Cohaesibacter gelatinilyticus: one gene and its partner. The protein of the gene in region 1 binds, or shares a complex with, the protein of each later gene. Links are inferred from orthologs where the notes say so. Each region holds a gene or a part of one and is shown in the gene's direction. Other genes may lie near its edges. The genes, in order: eno and CRO57_RS06950.

Region 1 (3,112 bases):
CCGATCGAATTCCTGATGGTTCTTGAGGATCTCATTGCGGTCTCTGAAATCCTGAAAGATATCATCTGCGTTTTGGCTGGCGCCGTTGGCATGATGTTTGGCTCGGATTTTGGCAAACAGATCATCATCGGCATCAGGAATGGGCCCTTCATGTAGAACATCCCGCCATGGCAGGATGGTATCGCCAATGCCTGCTTCTCTCAGAATGCCCGCAGCGCTGTCGCCGTTGGTGATGATGAGCGTTTTCATAATTCGTCCTGCCAATTAATCTAGGTTTATCTCCTACCTGATTCGGCCAGTCTTGGTCTCATCCTTTGAGGTATTCAAATGATTGCAAAATCCGAACGTCTTGTGTTGCGCAAGATTGATGAGCGTGATGCTGCCTTTTTGCTCGAACTTATGAATGAGCCTGCCTACTACGCCATGATTGGCGATAGGGGATTGAGAACGCTTGATGATACCATTGAGCATTGTCGAGAAGTGTTCATGGCTAGCTATGATAAGAATGGGTTCGGCATGTATCTTATCTGCCTCAATGATGAGGGTCAGACGCCAGTTGGATTTTGCGGTTTACTCAAGCGCGATTGGTTGGAGCTGATTGATATTGGATATGCCATTCATTCCAATCACTGGCGAAAAGGATATGCGTTTGAAGCTTGTCAAATGGTGCTTGCTCATGCCTTGAATGATTTGGGTATGAGGGAACTGATGGCAATAACATCATTGGAGAATGACGCGTCGCTCTCCCTTCTCAAGAAATTGGGTTTTCATGTTACCGGTGAGAGGGTCCATCCTGAGAGCGGAGATGGCCTTCACGTTCTCCAAAAGAGACTGGTTTAACGCTATCGCTGTGCATATGGGTGTGATGCTGTAAATCTCGCATTTTTCACTAGGAATCTCGGTGGTTTTTGGGTAGACAGCAAGCATCTGAACTCCCTTGATCCACGTAATGAGGATATACCATGACCGCTATCATCGACATCTTGGGTCGCGAGATCCTGGACAGCCGCGGCAATCCAACCGTAGAAGTTGACGTTATTCTGGAAGACGGCTCTTTTGGCCGTGCTGCCGTTCCATCTGGCGCTTCTACTGGTGCTCACGAAGCTGTTGAGCTGCGCGATGGTGAAGAGCGTTATCTGGGCAAGGGCGTCCGTAAAGCTGTTGAAGCTGTCAATGACGATCTTTTCGACGCTCTGATTGGTCTGGAAGCTGAAAATCAGATCCAGATTGACGAAGCGATGCATGATCTCGACGGTACCGACAACAAAGGGCGTCTTGGTGCAAATGCGATCCTTGGCGTATCCATGGCAGTTGCAAAGGCTGCAGCAAATGCCGCTGGTCTTCCGCTATATCGTTATGTTGGCGGCACCAATGCTCGTACCCTGCCGGTTCCAATGATGAACATCATCAATGGTGGTGAGCATGCGGACAACCCGATCGATGTACAGGAATTCATGATCATGCCTGTGGGCGCCGAAACTATGGCAGATGCTGTTCGTATGGGCGCGGAGGTGTTCCACACCCTCAAGAAGGGTCTGCAGAAAGCTGGTCACAACACCAATGTTGGCGATGAAGGTGGTTTTGCTCCAAACATCGAATCCACGGAAGCTGCTCTGGATTTCATCATGGAATCCATCGAAGAGGCTGGCTACAAGGCTGGCGAAGATATCTATCTTGCTCTTGATTGCGCTTCCACTGAATTCTTCTCTGATGGCAAGTATCACTTGAAAGGTGAGGGCAAAGAGCTGGATAGCGCTGGCATGTCCGACTATCTGGCTGCACTCGTTGATAAATATCCAATCATCTCCATCGAAGATGGCATGGCAGAAGATGACTGGGACGGTTGGAAGTTGCTGACCGAGAAGGTTGGTGATCGTTGTCAGCTGGTCGGTGATGATCTGTTCGTAACCAACTCTGCTCGTCTGCGCGATGGCATCAATATGGGCGCTGCAAACTCAATTCTCGTGAAAGTGAACCAGATCGGTTCCCTGACCGAAACTTTGGATGCTGTTGAGACAGCTCATAAAGCTGCTTATACCGCTGTTATGTCTCACCGTTCTGGTGAAACCGAAGACGCGACCATTGCCGATTTGGCCGTTGCGACCAATTGCGGCCAGATCAAAACCGGCTCCTTGGCTCGTTCCGACCGGTTGGCAAAATACAATCAGCTGATCCGCATTGAAGAAGAGCTCGGCCCAATGGCAATCTATGCTGGTCGCTCCATTCTGAAAAAGCGCGACTAGCCTTTCATTCATACCCTTGGTATTTGAGTGATCTGATAAACTAAAGATCCGGCACTTCGTTCGAGTGCCGGATTTTTTTGCCCGACGAATCTCTTTTGAGAGGGGCCGATCGAGAGATATTTCCACTTGCTTAGCGCTGCGATGCATGCGACATGACAAGTCCCACCTGCAATTTCGATTGCCCTTATTTCTCATTTTCATGAGCGATGTGATGACATCCTATCTCGTCAAACTGACGCGGCTGAGCCTTTCTACATTTTGGGAACTTATCAAGATCATGCTTCCCATCATGATTATGCTTCGTGTTGCTGAAAGTATGGGCTGGATTGATTTACTTGTTCCATGGTTTGAACCAGCAATGTCGTATGTAAATTTACCTGCTGAGGCGGCGTTGATTTTCATTACATCGGCTTTGATGGGGGTATATGGCGCGATTGCTGCCTTTCCGGTTTTGATTGGTCACGAAGTAACCGCCGCTCAAATTACATCAATCTGTATGTTCATTCTGATTACGCATGCCCTGCCAATTGAACAGGCCATTGTTCGTAAGGCAGGAGCTAGTTTTTGGGGCACTGTCATCTTGCGTCTTGCCGTTGGAATTTTGGCGTGCTGGCTGATTGATCTGATCGCAAAAACAACCGGCTATTTGAATGAGCCTCAATCAATTGAGCATTTCAAATATCTTGGCCAGCCTGATGTTGGACATCTGGAATGGGCAATGACCAGTTTGCAGGGATTGGGCTTTCTCTTTATTATTCTTGTCGCACTTTTGGTTGGATTGGATCTTCTTGATTGGTTGAATGTCACCAAATGGATCAACAAGTTGCTGGCTCCATTGCTGAAGATTTCCGGGCTTGATCCATCTGTTA
Region 2 (3,451 bases), 140 kb from region 1 along the record:
AGGAGTCAGGACATTATACCTGAGCGAGACATAGAGGCCCTCCTTCCTTTGGAGAAGTACCGTCCCCTCGCCAATCCCGGCAAAGACAATCGTGACTGGCCCTCGAAATATAATTAGCTCATATCAGATCAGGTCTGTTTGGAAAGTTATCCCAAAATTTTCAGTCCGATCACCAGATTTTTCGCTTTGCCTGCGCCGATAAAACCGGGATGCGAGCCAAAGCCAATTGAGAGTTTTCTGCCAGTACCATGTGCCGGCAGTTGTGAAAATTGAAACAAGAGGATCCGGCTCACCTATGCGCCACTGCCTTTCACACAAGATCGAGAGCAACCTGTCAGCTTCCATGCTGCACTTTGCCGATCGTGAACGCATGTATTCGGCGTATATCAATCAGACCGGGTCGTCATCAGATAAAAGCGATGAAGCGCGAACCTGCCGAGTACTGGACCCACCAGTCAGAACGGTTGTCGGCGCGCGTTGTCGTGGAGACTTTTCCTTATGGCAAATCAAATGCTCGTTGATGCGACGCATCCGGAAGAAACCCGGGTGGTTGTCGTTCGCGGCAGTCGGGTTGAAGAATTCGACTTCGAGTCCGCCAATCGCAAGCAATTGCGTGGCAATATCTATCTAGCCAAGGTCACCCGCGTGGAGCCGTCGCTTCAGGCGGCTTTCGTTGACTATGGTGGCAATCGCCACGGCTTTCTTGCATTCAGCGAGATTCATCCAGACTATTACCAAATTCCTGTCGCTGATCGTCAGGCTTTGCTGGATGAAGAGAAGGATAGCGATAACGACGCTCCCGACAATTCTGAGAATGATGAAGCACCTGCGCAAACAGCCAAAAACCCTGGTGATGAGTCGGTCGCAACCGATCCTGAAGGCAAGTCTGCATCTGACGAAACCACTGATGAAAACGGCGACAGCGTAGAGCAAGTAGGCGCTGAAGACGCCATGGAAGAAGTGCCGGAGCGCTCCAGTCGCCGTCGCACACGCCAGTATAAAATTCAGGAAGTGATCAAGCGACGTCAGATCCTTCTGGTTCAGGTGGTAAAGGAAGAACGTGGCAACAAGGGCGCAGCTCTTACCACTTACCTCTCCCTGGCAGGCCGCTATTCCGTGTTGATGCCAAATACCGCACGCGGCGGCGGCATCTCTCGCAAGATCACCAACGTGGCCGACCGTAAACGCCTGAAGAAAATTGCATCCGAGTTGGATGTTGCTGATGGCATGGGTGTCATTCTACGCACGGCTGGTGCATCTCGCACCAAAGCCGAAATCAAGCGTGACTTTGAATACTTGCTGCGCCTTTGGGAAAATGTTCGGGATCTGACCCTGCAATCTGCAGCCCCGCTTCTGGTTTACGAAGAGGGATCCCTGATCAAACGCTCCATTCGAGATCTCTATAACAAGGATATCGAACAAGTCCTTGTATCGGGCGAAGATGGCTATCGCGAAGCCAAAGATTTCATGCGCATGCTGATGCCAAGCCATGCCAAGAATGTTCAGCCCTATCGGGAAGCGCAGCCAATTTTCACCCGCTATGGAATTGAGCCACAACTTGATGCGATGTTCTCACCACAAGTCACCCTCAAATCCGGTGGTTATATCGTTATCGATCAGACCGAAGCGCTCGTCTCCATTGACGTGAACTCCGGCCGTTCAACACGCGAGCACAATATCGAAGACACCGCGCTTTCCACCAACCTGGAAGCTGCGGAGGAAATTTCTCGTCAGTTGCGCCTGCGCGACCTTGCCGGTCTCGTGGTTATCGATTTCATCGACATGGAAGAAAAGCGCAACAACCGTGCTGTTGAGAAGCGTCTGAAAGATTGTCTGAAATCTGACCGGGCTCGTATTCAGGTTGGCCGCATATCCCATTTCGGCCTGATGGAAATGTCCCGTCAGCGCATCCGCACCGGTGTGTTGGAAAGCACCATGGACCCTTGCCCGCATTGTCATGGCACCGGCCATGTGCGCGCAGCAGCGTCTGTTGCCTTGCTTGTTCTACGTACCATCGAAGATCATCTGCTTCGTGGGGTTGCCCATCATCTTTTGGTCAAGACACGCACAAATGTTGCGCTCTACATCCTCAACCAGAAGCGTGGAAATCTGGCAGAGTTGGAACTACGTTTTGGTATAAGCATAACCATTGAGGTTGAAGAGAATCTCGAAGGCAAGCATCTGGAAATCGAGCGCGGTGAGCCGCTTGAAAAGCCGGTTGCACCAACCCAGACCGTTTCCATGCTGACAACCGATAGCCTTGACAGCGATGAGAGCGAAGAAGACGAACGTGGCGACCAGGAACAGGAAAGCAGTTCCAAGCGTCGCCGTCGCCGTCGCCGCCGTAAGAAACCATCCTCTGCTGCCGAGGCACAGAACGAGACAACGTCAGAAGAAGATTCAACAGATTCTGATGAAGGCGAATCTGAAGCCAACGAAGATGAAGCATCAGAAGACGGCAAGGAAGATCGCCCAAGAAAGAGCCGCCGCCGTGGTCGTCGTGGCGGCCGTCGCAATCGTCGCAATCGCAATGGTGAAGAAGGCGAAGGATCTGAAAACGATACTGAAACACAGAGTGCTTCTGAAGACGAGGAAGATGCTCCTGCTGAAGCAGAAGGCTCCAGCGCTGACAGTGATGCATCTGAAACAGAAGCAGCACCAGTTGAAGCTGCTGAGGCTTCTTCCGGAGATACTGCAAGTGCTGATGAAAGCGTGACAGAAGCCAGCTCTGATGAAACACCAGCTGAGGAAGCATCAGAAGAGAAAGCTGAGGCAGCACCTGCTGAGACAGCACCTGCAGCAGAAGTATCTGAGAGCGTATCTGAAGCTGAGTCAGAGGCTGTTGAAGCTCCTGCAGAAGCAGCAGTGGAAGCTGAAGCAGCGCCAGTTGAAGAAGGCGAGGAAACGTCTGAAGCAGCAGCTGCCCCAGAAGAAGCTGAAGCTGCTGAAGAACAAGCAGCTGAAAGCAGCGAAGCACCAAGCGAGCCTCAGGTAGAAGAAAAGAAAGAGGAAGAGCCTCGTCCCAAGCGTAGTGGCTGGTGGCAGAAAAGCGGCTTTCTATAAGATCCGCTCCTTCTTCCGGAAATAAGAAAAGCCGCATCGAGATTTCGATGCGGCTTTTCTTTGTTCGAATAGGTGAGCGAACTAGAGCATTAGGCCAGCCATCCTCCCAGTCGACGCACGGCTTCTTCCATTGCACAATATGTGCCAGCAAAAGACAGACGCACATAACGATGGCCACGATCAACGTCAAAATCCGCGCCCGGCGTGATCGCAACCTTGGCCTCCTCAAGTGAACGCTTGGCAAAATCCATGGAATCATTGGTCAGATTGCCGATATCGCAATAGACATAGAATGCTCCATCCATAGGCATGAAGTTGCCCAGGCCGATCTTTGGAAGCTCCGCCATCAACAAATCTCTGTTTCTTGCATATCCGGCCTTGATGATAT

The links.
Region 2: the proteins of eno (region 1) and CRO57_RS06950 are in contact, whole or in part, in a solved structure (PDB 2FYM), measured with the Escherichia coli proteins. The link is inferred for Cohaesibacter gelatinilyticus from one-to-one orthologs.

What each region holds. Positions count from the first base shown.
Region 1 is NZ_OBEL01000001.1:1,426,303-1,429,414, reverse strand. The notes cover bases 315-3,102. They hold eno (phosphopyruvate hydratase), read left to right. Parts: upstream 315-962; coding sequence 963-2,243; downstream 2,244-3,102. Other genes in these bases: CRO57_RS06380 (hypothetical protein), read left to right, coding at 2,455-3,102; CRO57_RS06390 (GNAT family N-acetyltransferase), read left to right, coding at 328-840. In the rest of the region: CRO57_RS06395 (DUF1835 domain-containing protein), read right to left, coding at 1-249; more of CRO57_RS06380, read left to right, coding at 3,103-3,112. UniProt on the Escherichia coli protein: Catalyzes the reversible conversion of 2-phosphoglycerate (2-PG) into phosphoenolpyruvate (PEP). It is essential for the degradation of carbohydrates via glycolysis.
Region 2 is NZ_OBEL01000001.1:1,561,732-1,565,182, forward strand. The notes cover bases 154-3,280. They hold CRO57_RS06950 (Rne/Rng family ribonuclease), read left to right. Parts: upstream 154-498; coding sequence 499-3,063; downstream 3,064-3,280. Other genes in these bases: CRO57_RS06955 (pyridoxal phosphate-dependent aminotransferase), read right to left, coding at 3,153-3,280. In the rest of the region: more of CRO57_RS06955, read right to left, coding at 3,281-3,451. UniProt on the Escherichia coli protein: Endoribonuclease that plays a central role in RNA processing and decay. Required for the maturation of 5S and 16S rRNAs and the majority of tRNAs. Also involved in the degradation of most mRNAs.